2 regions of the Leucobacter sp. genome follow, and region 2 is predicted to be linked to the other one. Evidence: predicted binding sites of a transcription regulator. Region 2 holds the regulator's gene; the other holds the start of a gene.
The links. Region 2 encodes HrcA, which represses chaperone genes, less so after heat shock. Its sites were predicted from a motif close to TTNGCACTCGNNNNNNNCGAGTGCNAA; they were not measured.
Positions count from the first base shown of each region.

Region 1 (7,141 bases), on a different contig from region 2:
GAGGATCCCGAGGGGAGCGGGGTGTGAGCACCGCGGTGTCGCTGCGAATCCCCGATCCCGACGCGATGCACGAGCTCGGCGTCGAGCTGGGGCGCGTGCTGCGGGCGGGGGATCTCGTGCTGCTCACGGGTCCGCTCGGCGCGGGCAAGACGACGCTCACCCGGGGCATCGGCGAGGGGCTCGGCGTGCGCGGCCCCGTGCAGAGCCCGACCTTCGTGCTGGCGCGCACGCACCCGTCGCTCGTGGGCGGTGCGCCGCTGGTGCACGTCGACGCCTATCGTCTCGCCGGCACCGGCGAGCTGGACGATCTCGATCTCGACTTCGAGGGGGCCGTCGTGGTGGCCGAGTGGGGCTCCGGGGTGGTCGAGGAGCCCGAGTCGTGGATCGACGTGGTGATCGAGCGGCCGCTCGGCGGCGAGGCCGCCGACGCGGATCAGGCCGCCGAAGCAGCGACGGCGGAGGCCGAGGAGTCCGACTGGTCGCAGGCCCCGGTCGAGAGCCGCACCGTGACCATCACCGGGCACGGGCCGAGATGGAGGACGGGAGTGCTGTCGTGACGCTCGAGGCGCCGGAACTGGGATCGCACGTGCTGCTCGCGATCGACACCGCCATCGGCACGAGCGTCGCGCTCGGTGTCGGAGGCCGCGTGCACGAGGCCTCGAGCGACGATCCGCGCGGCCACGCCGAGGCGATCGGCGGGCTGATCGAGCAGGTGTTCCGCGCGAGCGGCGCGGCGCCCGATGCGGTGACGGGGGTCGTCGCCGGCGTGGGCCCCGGGCCGTTCACCGGTCTGCGGGTCGGGATCGCCGCCGCGCACGCCTTCGCGCTGGGAAGCGGCGCACCGCTGCTGCCGCTGCAGGGGCACGAGGCGGTCGCGCTGGAGGCGCTCGAGGGCACCGCGCTGGCCGGTGTGCGAGTGGTGCAGGACGCGAAGCGGCGCGAGCTCTTCGTCACCGGGTACTCCGGCCTCGACTGGGCCGGGATCCCCGAACGCGTGGCCGATCCGGGGCTGCTGGCCCGGGCGGACTACGAGCCGCTCGCCAACGACGTCTGGCCCGAGCGCATCCCCGCAGCCTCGCTCGTGCGGCTGGCGGCGCGGCGCCTGGCGTCGGGTCGCGACTTCGAACCCGATCGCGCCGTCTACCTGCGCGCTCCCGACGTCAAGCAGCCCGGCGCGCCGAAGCGGGTGTCGACGTGAGCGACGAGCGGCGCCCCTCGGGATCCCGCGCCGAGCCCGTGGATCCTGCGGCTCCTGCGCCGCCCGGAACGACGGAGCTGCGGCTGCGCGAGGCGACCGCCGGCGATCTCGACGCGATCTGGGAGATCGAGAGCGCGGTCTTCGGGCGCGAGGCGTGGAGCCGGGAGATGATGCGCGAGGAGCTCGGTGCGGATCACCGGTGCTACCTCGCGCTCGTCGACGAGGCCGGCGCGGTGCGCGGCTACGCCGGCCTGCTCGTCGTGGGCGCGGAGGGCGACATCCAGACGATCGCCGTGGCTCCCGAGGCCCGCGGCGGCGGGCAGGGGCGGCGGCTGATGCACGCGCTGCTCGACGAGGCGGCGCGGCGCGGCGTGCGCGAGGTGTTCCTCGAGGTGCGGGCCGACAACCCCGTGGCACAGGCGCTGTACCGCTCCCTCGGCTTCGAGGAGATCGGGGCGCGTCCGCGCTACTACCAGCCCGACGGCGTCGACGCCGTCGTCATGAAGCTCGAGATGAAGGATCGCCGATGACGAGGGAGCCCCTGGTGCTGGGCATCGAGACCAGCTGCGACGAGACCGGGGTGGGCATCGTGCGCGGGCGCACGCTGCTCGCCAACGCGATCGCCTCGTCGATGGACGAGCACGCCCGCTTCGGGGGTGTGATCCCCGAGGTCGCGGCCCGCGCGCACCTCGAGGCGATGACACCCACGATCGAACGTGCGCTCGCCGATGCCGGAGTGTCGCTCGACGAGCTCGACGCGGTGGCGGTGACCTCCGGGCCCGGCCTCGCGGGCGCGCTCATGGTGGGGATCTCGGCCGCCAAGGCGCTCGCCGTGTCGCTCGGCAAGCCCCTCTACGCGGTCAACCACCTCGTCGGCCACGTCGGCGCCGATCTGCTGAAGGCAGACGACCGCCGAGACCGCGAGGTGTTCGAGGGGTCGACGGGTGCCGCCACCGCGGCAGCCCACGGAGCGAAGCGAGGGGTCGAGGGGCTTCGCGAGGCGGTCGGTCCCGTGGGCGAGCTCGAGCTGCCCACCGTCGCCCTGCTCGTCTCCGGCGGCCACACCTCCCTGCTGCTGGTGCGCGATCTGGTGAGCGATGTCGAGATGCTCGGCGAGACCATCGACGACGCCGCGGGGGAGGCCTTCGACAAGGTCGCGCGCCTGCTGGGCCTACCCTATCCCGGCGGCCCGCAGATCGACCGGGCGGCCGTCGGAGGCGATCCGAACGCGATCCGCTTCCCGCGCGGGCTCACGCTGCCGAAGGATCTCGATCGGCACCGCTACGACTTCTCGTTCTCGGGCCTGAAGACCTCGGTGGCGCGCTGGGTGGAGAAGTACGAGGCCGAGCACGCCTCGGGGGAGCCGCTGCCCGTGGCCGACATCGCGGCGAGCTTCCGCGAGGCGGTGGCCGACGTGCTGATCACGAAGGCGCTCGCCGCCTGCCGCGACCTCGGGGTGCCGCGGCTGCTGCTGGGCGGCGGCGTCGTGGCCAACGCACGGGTGCGCGAGCTGGCGCGCGAGCGGTGCGATGCCGCCGGCGTGGAGCTGCGCGTGCCGCCGCTCTCGCTGTGCACGGACAACGGCGCCATGATCGCCTCGATCGGCGCCCAGCTCGTCGCGGCGGGTCGCGAGCCCTCGGGGCTCGGCTTCGGAGCGGACTCGACGCTTCCGGTCACCGAGATCCAGGTGCGCTGACGGTCGGCGGGGCCGCGCATTCATCAGATCAACGCGCGCGACTGCGGCGGGTGCAGCAGACAACAGTGCCCGGTGAACATTATTGTGGAGGGTGCAAGTGGGGAAATCCCTCCTCCGCACACGAACGAAGGAGCATCATGTCCGAGAACCTGCCCGAAGGCCAGCCGGCCTCGAACCCCGTTCCGCCCGCCGCGCCGGCAGCACCCGCAGCCCCGGCCGGGCCCGGTTACGCGGCCGGGCCTCAGCCGGTCCCCGGCAAGACCCTCGGCATCGTCGGCCTGATCCTGGCGATCCTGCTGCCCATCATCGGCCTGGTGCTCAGCATCGTCGCCGTGGTGCAGTCGCGCAAGGCGGGTGCGAGCAACATTCCCGGTGTGATCGGCATCATCATCGGCGCGCTCGGCACGATCGGCTACATCATCCTGATCGTCTCGATCGCCAGCCTCGCGGGAGCCGGCATCGATGCAGCGCAGCAGTGCCTCGACGGCGCCTACTCGGTGACGGTCGCGGGCCAGGAGGTCCTCTGCTCCGACGTCGTGACGCAGTAAGCAGACGCCGTGAGCAGGAGGGCCCCGGAGCACGCAGCTCCGGGGCCCTTCCGCGTGCTCAGCATCGCTCGGCCAGCAGCGCGACGTGCCGGCCGGCGGAGCGGGTGAGGAACAGGGTGGCGCTGCCCCCGCCGCGCAGCTTCAGGCGGCGCCGCAGCGCTGCGGGATCCGCGTCGGCCCCGCGCTTCTTGATCTCGAGCGTGCCGATCTCTCGCGCGGCGAGCGCGCGGCGCAGGTCCTTCTCGCGCGCGGGCAGCTCCTCGAGCACGCGGAACGCGCTCGCGAACGGCGTCTCCACGAGGCGGTCGCCGGTGAGGTAGGCGATCCCGTCGCTCACCATGCCGGCATCGATGCGCTCGGCGAGAGCGCCGATGAGCCGGGCGCGGATCACCGCTCCGTCCGGCTCGTAGAGGTAGGCCCCGAGCTCGCGCACCGGCGCATCCGCCGCGTCGGCGCCGGCCGTCAGCTCGTCGGCGCCCGCGCCGCGCAGCACGAGCGCGGCGCGGCGGACACCGGCTCGGGCGGCCGCGCCGAACCACAGCCCGGTCTCCACGAGCTGCCCGTCGACCGACACCCACTGCGCCTCCGCGCGATCCGGGATCAGATCGCGGTCGAGACCCGGACCCAGCTTCACGCCGGCCGGCCGGTGCTCGGCGAGCTCGAAGGCGAAGCGCAGCGAGGGGGAGTAGTCGTCGGGCAAGGCGATGCGCCGGGTGTCGCTGTGGCCCGCGGTGCGCCGCGCGGGGTCGAGGAACACCCCGTCGGCGTCGGCCGGCCCCAGCAGCTCGGCGTCTCCCACGCGCACGGTCGGCGTCTCGGCCCCGGCGCGCCGTGCGGCCACCGCCAGGTTGTGCTGCGCGAACTGGGCCGTCAGCGGGTCGAGCTCGACGGGCAGGGGTGCGATGCCCGCGTGCAGCAGCGCGAGCGACTCGGCCCCGATCCCGCAGCCGAGATCGGCGACCGAGCGGCAGCCGGCCGCCCGGAACCGCTCCGCGTGCAGCGCGGCCACCTGCGCGCGAGTCGCCTGCTCGAGCGCCGCGCGGGTGAACAGCAGATCGTCCGCGATCCCGCCGAACTTGCCGACCGCCCTGATGCGCAACTCGGTCTGCGTCAGCGCCGCGGAGAGCAGCGCGGGGTCGGCGCCCTCGCCGCGCAGCAGGCGCGAGATCTCTTCGAGGCTGCGACCGCGACCGCGCTGCTCCGCGATCCGCTCGAGCAGCGCCCGGCCCTCGGGGGCGGCCAGCTCCCGCCAGCCGGGGGCGGGGGACGCGGAACGGGGGCCCGGGGCATCGCCCCGCGCCCCCGTGCCGTCGTGCCGGTGCGTCATTCCGTGCCGGCGCGCGATCAGTAGCTGTTGGCCGAGATCGCGAAACCGATGATGAACACGTAGAAGATGATCACGAGCACCCAGACGGCGATGCCGACATAGCCGATGATCAGGCCCGCGAGGGCCAGGCCGCGGCCGCCCTCACCGGTCCGCGCGATCTGCTTCAGGGCGATGTGCCCGCAGATGACGCCCACGAGGGAGATGAAGAACGAGCCCACGAGCGCGATGATCGCGAGCGTGTTGGTGGGCGGCGCGGGGGCGTATGCGGGCTGCTGCGCGGCGTAGGGCTGCTGGGGTGCCGAGTACTGCGGCTGCGCGTACTGCTGGGGCTGCTGCGGAGCCTGGGGAGCGGAGTACTGGGGCGCCTGCGGCGCCGGGTACTGGGGAGTCTGCGGCTGATCCCGGGGCTCCGGGGCGCCGTTCGCGGGAGGCTGGTTCTGAGACACTGCGTGGTCCTTTCGTCGTGCAGCGATCGCGGTGAGAAGCGCTGCGGTCTGAGGGCGGGACGGCGGGCTCGCCGTGCGCCGGTGGTGCGGGCCGAGAGGTCCGCGATCAGAAGGAGTCGTACCCCGAGCCGAACGAGCCGATGGCGCCGATCATCGCGAAGATGAAGCCCACGTAGAGGATCACGAACATGGCCATGAACACGAAGTAGGCGTAGCTGATGATGAGCCCCGTGAGCGCGATGCCGCGCCCCGCGTCGCCCGTGCGCTTGATCTGGCCGAGTCCGAGATGGCCGAAGATGATGCCCGCGAGGGGGACGAGGAACGCGAAGACGATCGCGAGCAGCGCGTAGGTGTTCGTCTGGCCGAGCGTGGTCGCGGTGGACGGCGTCGGCGCGGCCTGCGGGCGGTACTGGGGCGCGGCCTGCTGGGGGTAGCCCTGCTGCGCGGGCTGCTGATACGACGGGGTCGCTCCGGAGTAGGCCGGCTGGCCGCCCGGCTGCGCCGCATAGCCCGGCAGCTGCGCGTCGGGCAGCTGCGCGTCGGGCAGGGGGGTCGTGGGCTGGGTGGCGCCCTGCGGGATGCCCGGCTGCTGGGGCGTGCTGGGTGTGGACATGAACCCTCCTCGGGGCGTTGGCGGTGCGTGGGCCCCGCGGGGCCGTCGCCGCGCGGCGCGTCACCGTGCGGTGCGATGCTGTGCGGCACTTCCAATTCTAGGGGGAGGGCTCCGCGGCGGGGCCAGGATCGCGCCGCGATCCGCGCCCCCGCCGCGAGCGGGGGTCATCCGCTCGAGCGGCCCGCCGTCGTTCGCTGTGCGCGATCCCGCTCCCACCGATTGGCACTCCCCTTGCGAGAGTGCCAATCGGAGTCCTAGACTCTGCTGTAGGCGCGCTCGCACGGGGCGGGCGTGAGAACCCTTCAGACATTTGGAAAGAGGTGAACTGTGTCGGTTGCCATCAAGCCGCTCGAAGATCGTATCGTTATCAAGCAGGTCGAGGCAGAGCAGACCACCGCGTCCGGTCTGGTGATCCCCGACAGCGCGAAGGAGAAGCCGCAGGAGGGCGAGGTCGTCGCCGTGGGTCCCGGCCGCGTCTCGGACAACGGCACCCGCATCCCGCTCGACGTCGCCGTCGGCGATCTGGTGATCTACTCGAAGTTCGGCGGTACCGAGGTCAAGGTGGGCGGCGACGACTACCTGGTGCTCTCGGCTCGCGACATCCTCGCGGTGGTCGAGCGCTAAGCGCACGCACGCACGGACGGGCCCGTCGATCCTCGTGATCGGCGGGCCCGTTCTCGTGCGCGCCCGCACCTCACGACCGACCGCACTCGTCGCCGAGATCGATAGACTGAGCCGGTGAAGCGAACTCGAGCCGGGCTGGGATACGGGCTGGGTGCGTATCTGCTCTGGGGAGTGTTCCCCTTCTACTTCGGTCTCATCGCGATGGTGGGCCCCTTCGAGGTGGTGCCCTGGCGGGTCGCCGCCACCCTCGCGTTCTGCGCGATCCTCGTCACCGCGACGCGCCGCTGGCGCCAGGTCGGCGGGATCCTCCGCTCGCCCAGGCTGCTCGGCTGGTTCGCGCTGTCGTCGCTGCTGCTCTACGCGAACTGGCAGATCTTCATCATCGGCGTGATGACCGGTCACGTGCTCGAGACCTCGCTGGGCTACTTCATCAACCCGCTCTTCACGATCCTCATCGGCGTGCTGGTGCGCAAGGAGCAGCTCACCCGCCCGCAGTGGGTCGCCGTGGGCATCGCGGCCGTCGGGGTGACGATCGCGGCCGTGGCGTACGGCGCGTTCCCCTGGATCGCCCTCGGCCTCGCCGTGTCGTTCGGGCTCTACGGCGCCGTGCACAAGCACGCCGGCGGGGAGGTCGACGGCATCACCGGGCTCACGGTCGAGACCCTGGCCTCGTTGCCGGTCGCGGCGGT
Region 1 is NZ_JAIVPF010000054.1:88,070-95,210, reverse strand. Features, by position in the region: gene alr (alanine racemase) at 1-27, shown strand, start outside; gene tsaE (tRNA (adenosine(37)-N6)-threonylcarbamoyltransferase complex ATPase subunit type 1 TsaE) at 66-557, shown strand; gene tsaB (tRNA (adenosine(37)-N6)-threonylcarbamoyltransferase complex dimerization subunit type 1 TsaB) at 554-1,198, shown strand; gene rimI (ribosomal protein S18-alanine N-acetyltransferase) at 1,276-1,728, shown strand; gene ACWKZU_RS11145 (tRNA (adenosine(37)-N6)-threonylcarbamoyltransferase complex transferase subunit TsaD) at 1,725-2,894, shown strand; gene ACWKZU_RS11140 (DUF4190 domain-containing protein) at 3,032-3,442, shown strand; gene ACWKZU_RS11135 (THUMP-like domain-containing protein) at 3,501-4,769, opposite strand; gene ACWKZU_RS11130 (DUF4190 domain-containing protein) at 4,787-5,215, opposite strand; gene ACWKZU_RS11125 (DUF4190 domain-containing protein) at 5,322-5,828, opposite strand; gene groES (co-chaperone GroES) at 6,156-6,452, shown strand; gene rarD (EamA family transporter RarD) at 6,567-7,141, shown strand, end outside.
Region 1: groES (co-chaperone GroES) is a predicted target of HrcA. The motif match lies at 6,048-6,074, and genes of this name have one in related genera.

Region 2 (7,141 bases):
GTCTGGGCGTCCACGCGGCCCGGCCGCAGCTCGTCCATGGGGAAGCTCAGCACGTCGGTGGGGCCCGGCTCGTCCATCCACTGCACGTGCAGCTGCTCGATCGCGGCCTCGTCGACCAGCACCACGCCCAGCTCGGTGTCGGGGTGCACGTGCAGCGACTCCAGCACGAACGCCGCCAGGCGCTGCAGCCGGGCCTCCTCGACCGCGACGCCGGACTCGTTGTTGATCTCGACGCTCACCGGGCGTCTCCCTTCTGCTGCGCGATGCGCTCGCGCTCCGTCTGGTCGTAAGCCGAGTACGCGTCGACGATGCGGCTGACGAGGTTGTGCCGCACGATGTCGTCGGAGCCGAGCTCGGCGAAGTGGATGTCGTCGACGCCGCGCAGGATGCGGTTCACCACGCGCAGCCCGCTCGCGGCGATCGGCAGGTCGACCTGCGTGATGTCGCCGGTGACCACCATCTTGGAGCCGTAGCCGAGGCGCGTGAGGAACATCTTCATCTGCTCGGGGGTGGTGTTCTGCGCCTCGTCGAGGATCACGAACGACTCGTTGAGCGTGCGTCCGCGCATGTAGGCGAGCGGGGCCACCTCGATCGTGCCGCTCGCCAGCAGCTTGGGCACGACGTCGGGATCCATCATCGAGCCGATCGCGTCGAAGAGCGGCCGCAGGTACGGGTCGATCTTGTCCTCGAGCGATCCCGGCAGGTAGCCGAGCCGCTCGCCCGCCTCGACCGCGGGGCGGGTCAGGATGATCTTCGCCACCTCGCGGCGCTGCAGGGCCTGCACGGCCTTCGCCATGGCGAGGTACGTCTTGCCGGTGCCGGCGGGGCCGATCCCGAACACGATCGTGTGCGCGTCGATCGCGTCGACGTAGGCGCGCTGCCCCCGGGTCTGGGGGCGCACGGCGTGCCCGCGCACCGTGAGGATCGGCTCGCTGAGCACCTGCGCGGCCGTCGGCCCGTTTCCCTCGTGCACCATTCGGGTGACCTCTTTCACATCGCGGCGCGACACCGCGCCGCTGAGTCGTGCGAGCTGCAGGATCTCACGGACCACCGTCTCGGCCGTGCGCACGGCCGGGGCCGGTCCGCTCATCGTGAGCACCTGATCGCGCGCGTGGAAGGCGACTCGCGGGTGCTGCGCCTCGAGGTCGGCGATGAGCTGATCCCGGTGGCCGAGGAAGGAGGCCAGGTCGACCCCCTCCAGCAGCACGGTGCGCTGCAGTTCGGGCCCGTCCGGGGATCCGGCGTCGGGCGCGACCGGGAACTCCGCGTCAGGATCCAACGAGCGACCGCTCCTCGAGTGCGCCGGCGAGCACGTGCGCGTGCACGTGGAACACGGTCTGCCCCGCGCTCGCGCCGTTGTTGAAGATGAGCCGGTACTCGCCGTTCGAGAGCTGCTCGGCGAGCTGCTTCGCGACCGCGACCATCTCGGCGAGCAGTTCCGGATCGCCGGCGGCGAGCTCGGTCACGTCCGCGTACTCGGTGGTCTTCGGGATGACGAGCACGTGCACGGGCGCCTGCGGCGCGATGTCGGGGAACGCGATCACGCGCTCGGTCTCCGCGAGGATCTCGACCGGGATCTCGCCCGATACGATCTTGCCGAAGATGGTGTCCTGTGCCATGCCGACCAGTCTACCGGGCAGCGCTGCCGCCGGTTGAGCGGAGCGACGAAGGAGCGCGGTCGAAACCCTCCGCACCCCGTGGTTCCGACCGCGGGCTCAGCTCGATCGGCGGGGACGCCGCCTACCAGCGGTCGAGCGCCACGTTGAGCACCGCGAGCGCCGCGGGTCCCGCGGACGACGTGCGCAGCACGGTCGAGCCGAGCACGAGCACCCGCGCCCCCGCGGCCTCGAACGCGTCGAGCTCGTCGTCGGCGAGGCCGCCCTCGGGTCCGACGACGACGAGGATCTCCGCGGCCCGGGTCTCGAGCGCCGCGCACCGGGCGGCCCACGCCGAGAGCGTGCGATCCCCGCGCGGGTGCAGCACGACGACCTCGGCGCCCGCACCGCCCGCGATCTCGCACAGCTCGGCGAGCCCGACCGGGTCCCGCACCTCGGGGATCCGTGCTCTGAGCGACTGCTTCGACGCCTCGCGGGCGATCCGCCGCCACTTCGCGACGCCCCTGGCCGCCTTGTCCGATGCGCCGGAGCCGTCCCAGCGCGAGACCGAGCGCGCCGCCTGCCAGGGCACGACCGCGTCGACGCCGAACTCGGTGGCCTGCTCGACCGCGCGCTCGTCGCGGTCGCCCTTCGCGAGGGCCTGGACGAGCACGAGCGAGGTCTCCGGGACGCGTGCGCGGTGCACGGCTTCGAGCCGCACCGCGAAGCGGTCCTTCGCGACCGCCTCGACGATGCCCTCGCCGAGGGCGCCCGCGCCGTCGCCGATGAGGATCCTCTCGCCCGCACGGAGCCGGCTCACGCGCACCGCGTGTCGCGCCTCCTCGCCGGTGACCTCCACGAGGGCGCCGACGGTGAGCGCGCCCTCGTCGAGGTCCTCGCGGTAGTAGAGGTTGGCCACGGGCTCAGCCCTGGCGGAAGAAGCGGTCTCGGATCTTGCCGAAGAAGCCCTGCTGGAACTCACCGAGGTGGGGCGGCTCGTCCTTGCGCAGCGAGGCGAGCTGGCGCACCAGATCCCGCTCCCGGCTCGAGAGCTTGGTCGGCGTGACCACCTGCACCGCGATCTTCAGGTCGCCCCGGGTCGTGCTGCGCAGGCCCTGGATGCCGCGACCGCGCACCGTGAGCACGTCGCCGGACTGCGTGCCCGGCTCGATCACGACCGCGGCCTCTCCGTCGAGCGCGGCGAGCTTCGCCTCGGCGCCGAGGATGGCGTCGGTCATCGAGAGCTGCATGGTGCAGAGCAGGTCGTTGCCGTCGCGGCTGAAGATGTCGTGGTGCATCACGCGGAACTCGATGAAGAGGTCGCCGTTGGGGCCGCCGCCCGGCCCCACCTCGCCGCCGCCGCGCATCTGCATGCGGGTGCCGGTGTCGATGCCGGAGGGGATGTCCACGGGGATCGTGCGCCGCTCGCGCACGCGTCCCTTGCCGCCGCACTCCACGCAGGGGTGCTCGATGACGGTGCCGTAGCCCTGGCAGCTGCCGCAGGGGTGCATGGTCACGACGTTGCCGAAGAGGGAGCGCACCTGGCGCTGCACCTGCCCGTGCCCGCCGCAGACGTCGCAGGTGACGGGGTGGGTGCCCGGCTGGCAGCAGCTGCCCTGGCAGACGCCGCAGAGCACCGCGGTGTTGACGGTCACGTCGCGCTGGGCGCCGAAGATGACCTCCTCGAGCGACACGTCCACCCGGATCATCGCGTCCTCGCCGCGCTCCGCGCGCGAGCGGGGGCCGCGCTGACCCGCGCCGCCGAAGCCGCCGCCGAAGAAGGTCTCGAAGATGTCGCCGAAGCCGCCCATGCCGGCCTGCCCGCCGCCCAGGTCGTATCGCTGGCGCTGCTCGGGATCGCTCAGCACGTCGTAGGCGTGCGTCACGCTCTTGAAGCGCTCCGCGGCGTCCTCGCTGGGGTTCACGTCGGGGTGCAGCTCGCGCGCGAGCCGTCGATAGGCCTTCTTGATCTCTTCGGGCGTCGCCTCGCGCGACACGCCGAGGGTCTCGTAGTGGTCGGCCACTGTGTCAGCTCCTCAGGGTGGGGGGGGTGATGATGAACGATTCGCGGGTGGGATCGGGTTATTGATCCTCGCCCAGCAGGCGGTTGAGGTAGCGCGCGACGGCGCGCACCGCGGAGATGTTCGCGGCGTAGTCCATGCGCAGCGGGCCGAGGACGCCGAGCTTCGAGACGGAGGCGCCCTCCTGCTCGTAGTTCGAGGCGATCACGGAGGTGGCCGACAGGCCGTACACCTCGTTCTCCCGCCCGATCGACGCGGCGACCTCCCGGCCGTCCTGCACCAGCTCGTCGAAGAGCCGCAGCAGCGTGACCTGCTCCTCGATCGCCTCGAGCACCGCGGGCAGCGCCACCCCGAACTCTCCCGGGCGGGAGATGTTGGCGGCTCCCGCGACGGCGATGCGGTCGTTGCGATTCGCCTGCAGCTGGCTGCGCACGACCTCGAGCACCCGGCGCACCAGATCGGCCTCGCCGGGTCGCGCCTCGGTCTCCGCGCGCGCCTCGAGCTCGCCGACCGCCGACACCGCGGTCTCGACATCGGCGCCCACGGCCGCCGCGGCGATCTCCTCGCGGAGCCCGTGCACCCAGGCCTCGGTGACGCGGGACGCCGGGAGCCAGGCGACCTGCTGCTCGACGACGCCGCTGCCGAGGATCAGCACGCACAGCACCCGGTCCTCGCCGATGGCGACGAGGTCGATGTGGCGCACCACGGTGCGCCGCAGGGAGGGGTACTGGGCGACGGCGACCTGATTGGTGAGCTGCGCGAGCAGGCGCACCGTGCGCGCCATGACGTCGTCGAGATCCGTCGACTCCCCCAGGAAGCGCTCGATGGCGGTGCGCTGCGCGGTGGTCAGCGGGCGGATCCTGGCGAGCGTGTCGACGTAGAGCCGGTACCCCTTGTCGGTGGGCACCCGACCGGAGGAGGTGTGGGGCTGCGCGATGAGCTCGTCCTCCTCGAGCAGCGCCATGTCGTTCCGGATCGTGGCCGCCGAGACGCCGAAGCTGTGACGGTCCACGATGGCCTTCGAACCGACGGGCTCGTTGGAGGACACGTAGTCGCTGACGATGGCGTGCAGAACCGCCAGGCTGCGCTCGGATACCATCGCCCCTCCTCACCCTGGCACTCGAACAATCCGAGTGCCAAGTCTAGCGCAGCGAGCTGACCGCACCGGCGGGGGCGCTGCCGTTCGCGGCGGGCGCAACCCGCCGCGAACGGCGAATGCCGGGGGCGGAGATCCCCCGGCATTCGCCGTGCTGCGCGCGTCGAGCCGCTACAGCTTGTCGCCGCGGTAGAGGAACGCGGCCATCGCCTCGCGCGTCACGCTGCTCTTCGGCGCGTACGTCGGCTTGCCCGAGTCCTGCTTGATGCCGGTCGAGAGACCGCTGTCGAACATCCACGCGATCTGCGCGTAGAACTGGTCGCTCGGGCGCACGTCGGCGAACGGCGACACCTTCGGAACGGTGTAGCTCCTGTCGGCGTTCGCCCGGTTCATGAACGCGGCCATCGCCTCGCGCGTGATCTTCGACTTCGGCGCGAAGTGCGGCTTGCCCGAGGCCTGTTTGATGCCCGTCGACAGCTTCCTGTCGTACATCCACGCGATCTGGGTGTAGAACTTATCGCCCGGCTTGACGTCCGCGAACGGCGACACCTTCGGTGCGCGGTAGTTCTTCGGGGCCTCCAGGCGGTACAGGAACGCCGCCATGGCCTCGCGGGTCACCGCGCTCTTCGGCTCGTAGTCGTAGTAGACCTTGCCAGAGGCATCGGTCTTCTTGATGCCGGTCGAGAGGCCGCGCTCGGCCATCCAGGTGATCTCCTTGGAGAACTTGGTGTCCGGGGTCACGTCGGCGAACTCCACGGGGGGCTTGGGCTCCTCGGGATCCACCGGGTCCACCGGATCCGCGGCCTTCGTGAAGGCGGTCGTCGTGCCGTTGAAGCTGACCGACTCGACGGTGGCCACGGCGCCGGCTCCGTCGACCGTGAAGCCGTAGGCCAGCACGTCGTGCTGCCCGAGCGCCGCGACGATGTCGTCGAGCGGGGCTGCGGTGTTCCGCGGAACGAGCACACCCCCGCTGCCGTCGACGATGTCGGCCGACGACACCCAGCCGGCGGAGCCGATGGCACCGCTCCCGGCCACCGGAGCGCGCAGCGTGGTGAACCGCGGAGCGTCGTCCTCGCCGAAGAGCTGCCCTTCGGGGTAGTAGAAGACCGGCACCTGGGTGAAGATCGCGGCACCGCCCTCGGCCGCGTCGACGGTCATCGCCGCCGCGAAGCCCGCGGCGTTGCGCTGGAAGTCCTCCGGGGCGAAGCCGTTGATCAGCTGCGACTTGCCCGTCACCCGGAGGCCCAGGGTCGCGCCGCCCTCACCGGCGACCGTCTCGAAGGTGCCTCGAGTGGCCTCCTGGCCCGGCTCGACGCTCTCGTGCCAGCCCGGGTAGCTCTCCTCGTTCGGACGGATGTCGGCGGCCGTCACGTACTCGGTCGCGGGAGCCGCCGGGGTCGCGACGTTCTCGGCGTAGAACCTCGTCGTGACGCCGTCGGCGGTGAAGGACGAGACGAGCACGTCGCCGCTCGCGGTCTTGTCCACGTGGAAGCCGGCGCCGATCGGGAACGCGTCGCCGTCGAACGCGGCCTCCCACTGCTCGAGGGTCGCGGAGGCGTGCGCGCCGTAGCCCGCGATCGCGCGGCTCGTGGTCCAGACCGTCGAGTCGCTCGAGGGCGCCCGCAGCGTCGTCCAGGCCTCTCCGCTGGTCCAGACGCCGTCGCCGTTCGAGTCGAGCCGCAGCGGGATCTGGTAGAAGACCTTGCCAGGATCCGAGGAGACCACCTGCAGGCTCTCCGCGAGCGCCACCACCGACGGCCCCTGCGCCGTCTCGGCGACATCGTTGCCGTTGCCCTTGATGACGGTCGTATCGACGCCGCCGGCCGCGACCAGGCCGTTGCGCGCCTGCGCCGCCTCCTGCGCCTTGCTCGGGTCGAAGTGCCAGTCGTTGTAGATGTCCGATTCGGTCTCGGTGTCGGACACCTTCTTGAGATCAGCCGCGAGCACGTGCTCGATGGAGGGCACCGGCGCCGCCTGAGCGGCGCCCGCACCCGCGACGAGCCCGCCGGCGGCCAGCGCCGAGACGCCGAGCACGGCGAGTGGTTGGCGAAGTTTCATGATACGAACAGCTCCCCTACTTCGTTGTAACTGCGTGAATATCCCACAGGGAAGCAGAGGCATGGAACAGCCACCCCCGAAGTTCTCCCCCGTCTCAAAATACTCAAACGGGATCCAAGTTTCAAACGGACACCCCGGCTCAACCGAGCAGTCGATGCACCACCGTATCAGCGAGGAGGCGCCCGCGCAGCGTGGGAACGACCCGGGCGGGACGCCCCGGTGCCGCGATCGCGGCGCGGCCGTCGAGAAGTCCGTCGGCGATGAGCTGCGGGATCGCGCCGCGCTCCGCCGGGGTGAGCACGTCCGCGGGCAGCCCGTCCGAGATCCTCGTCTCCAGCAGGATCCGCTCCTCCCGCCGGGCCTCGCCGCTC
Region 2 is NZ_JAIVPF010000059.1:62,136-69,276, forward strand. Features, by position in the region: gene ybeY (rRNA maturation RNase YbeY) at 1-239, opposite strand, end outside; gene ACWKZU_RS12165 (PhoH family protein) at 236-1,279, opposite strand; gene ACWKZU_RS12170 (histidine triad nucleotide-binding protein) at 1,269-1,619, opposite strand; gene ACWKZU_RS12175 (16S rRNA (uracil(1498)-N(3))-methyltransferase) at 1,741-2,514, opposite strand; gene dnaJ (molecular chaperone DnaJ) at 2,519-3,619, opposite strand; gene hrcA (heat-inducible transcriptional repressor HrcA) at 3,678-4,715, opposite strand; gene ACWKZU_RS12190 (S-layer homology domain-containing protein) at 4,884-6,770, opposite strand; gene hemW (radical SAM family heme chaperone HemW) at 6,910-7,141, opposite strand, start outside.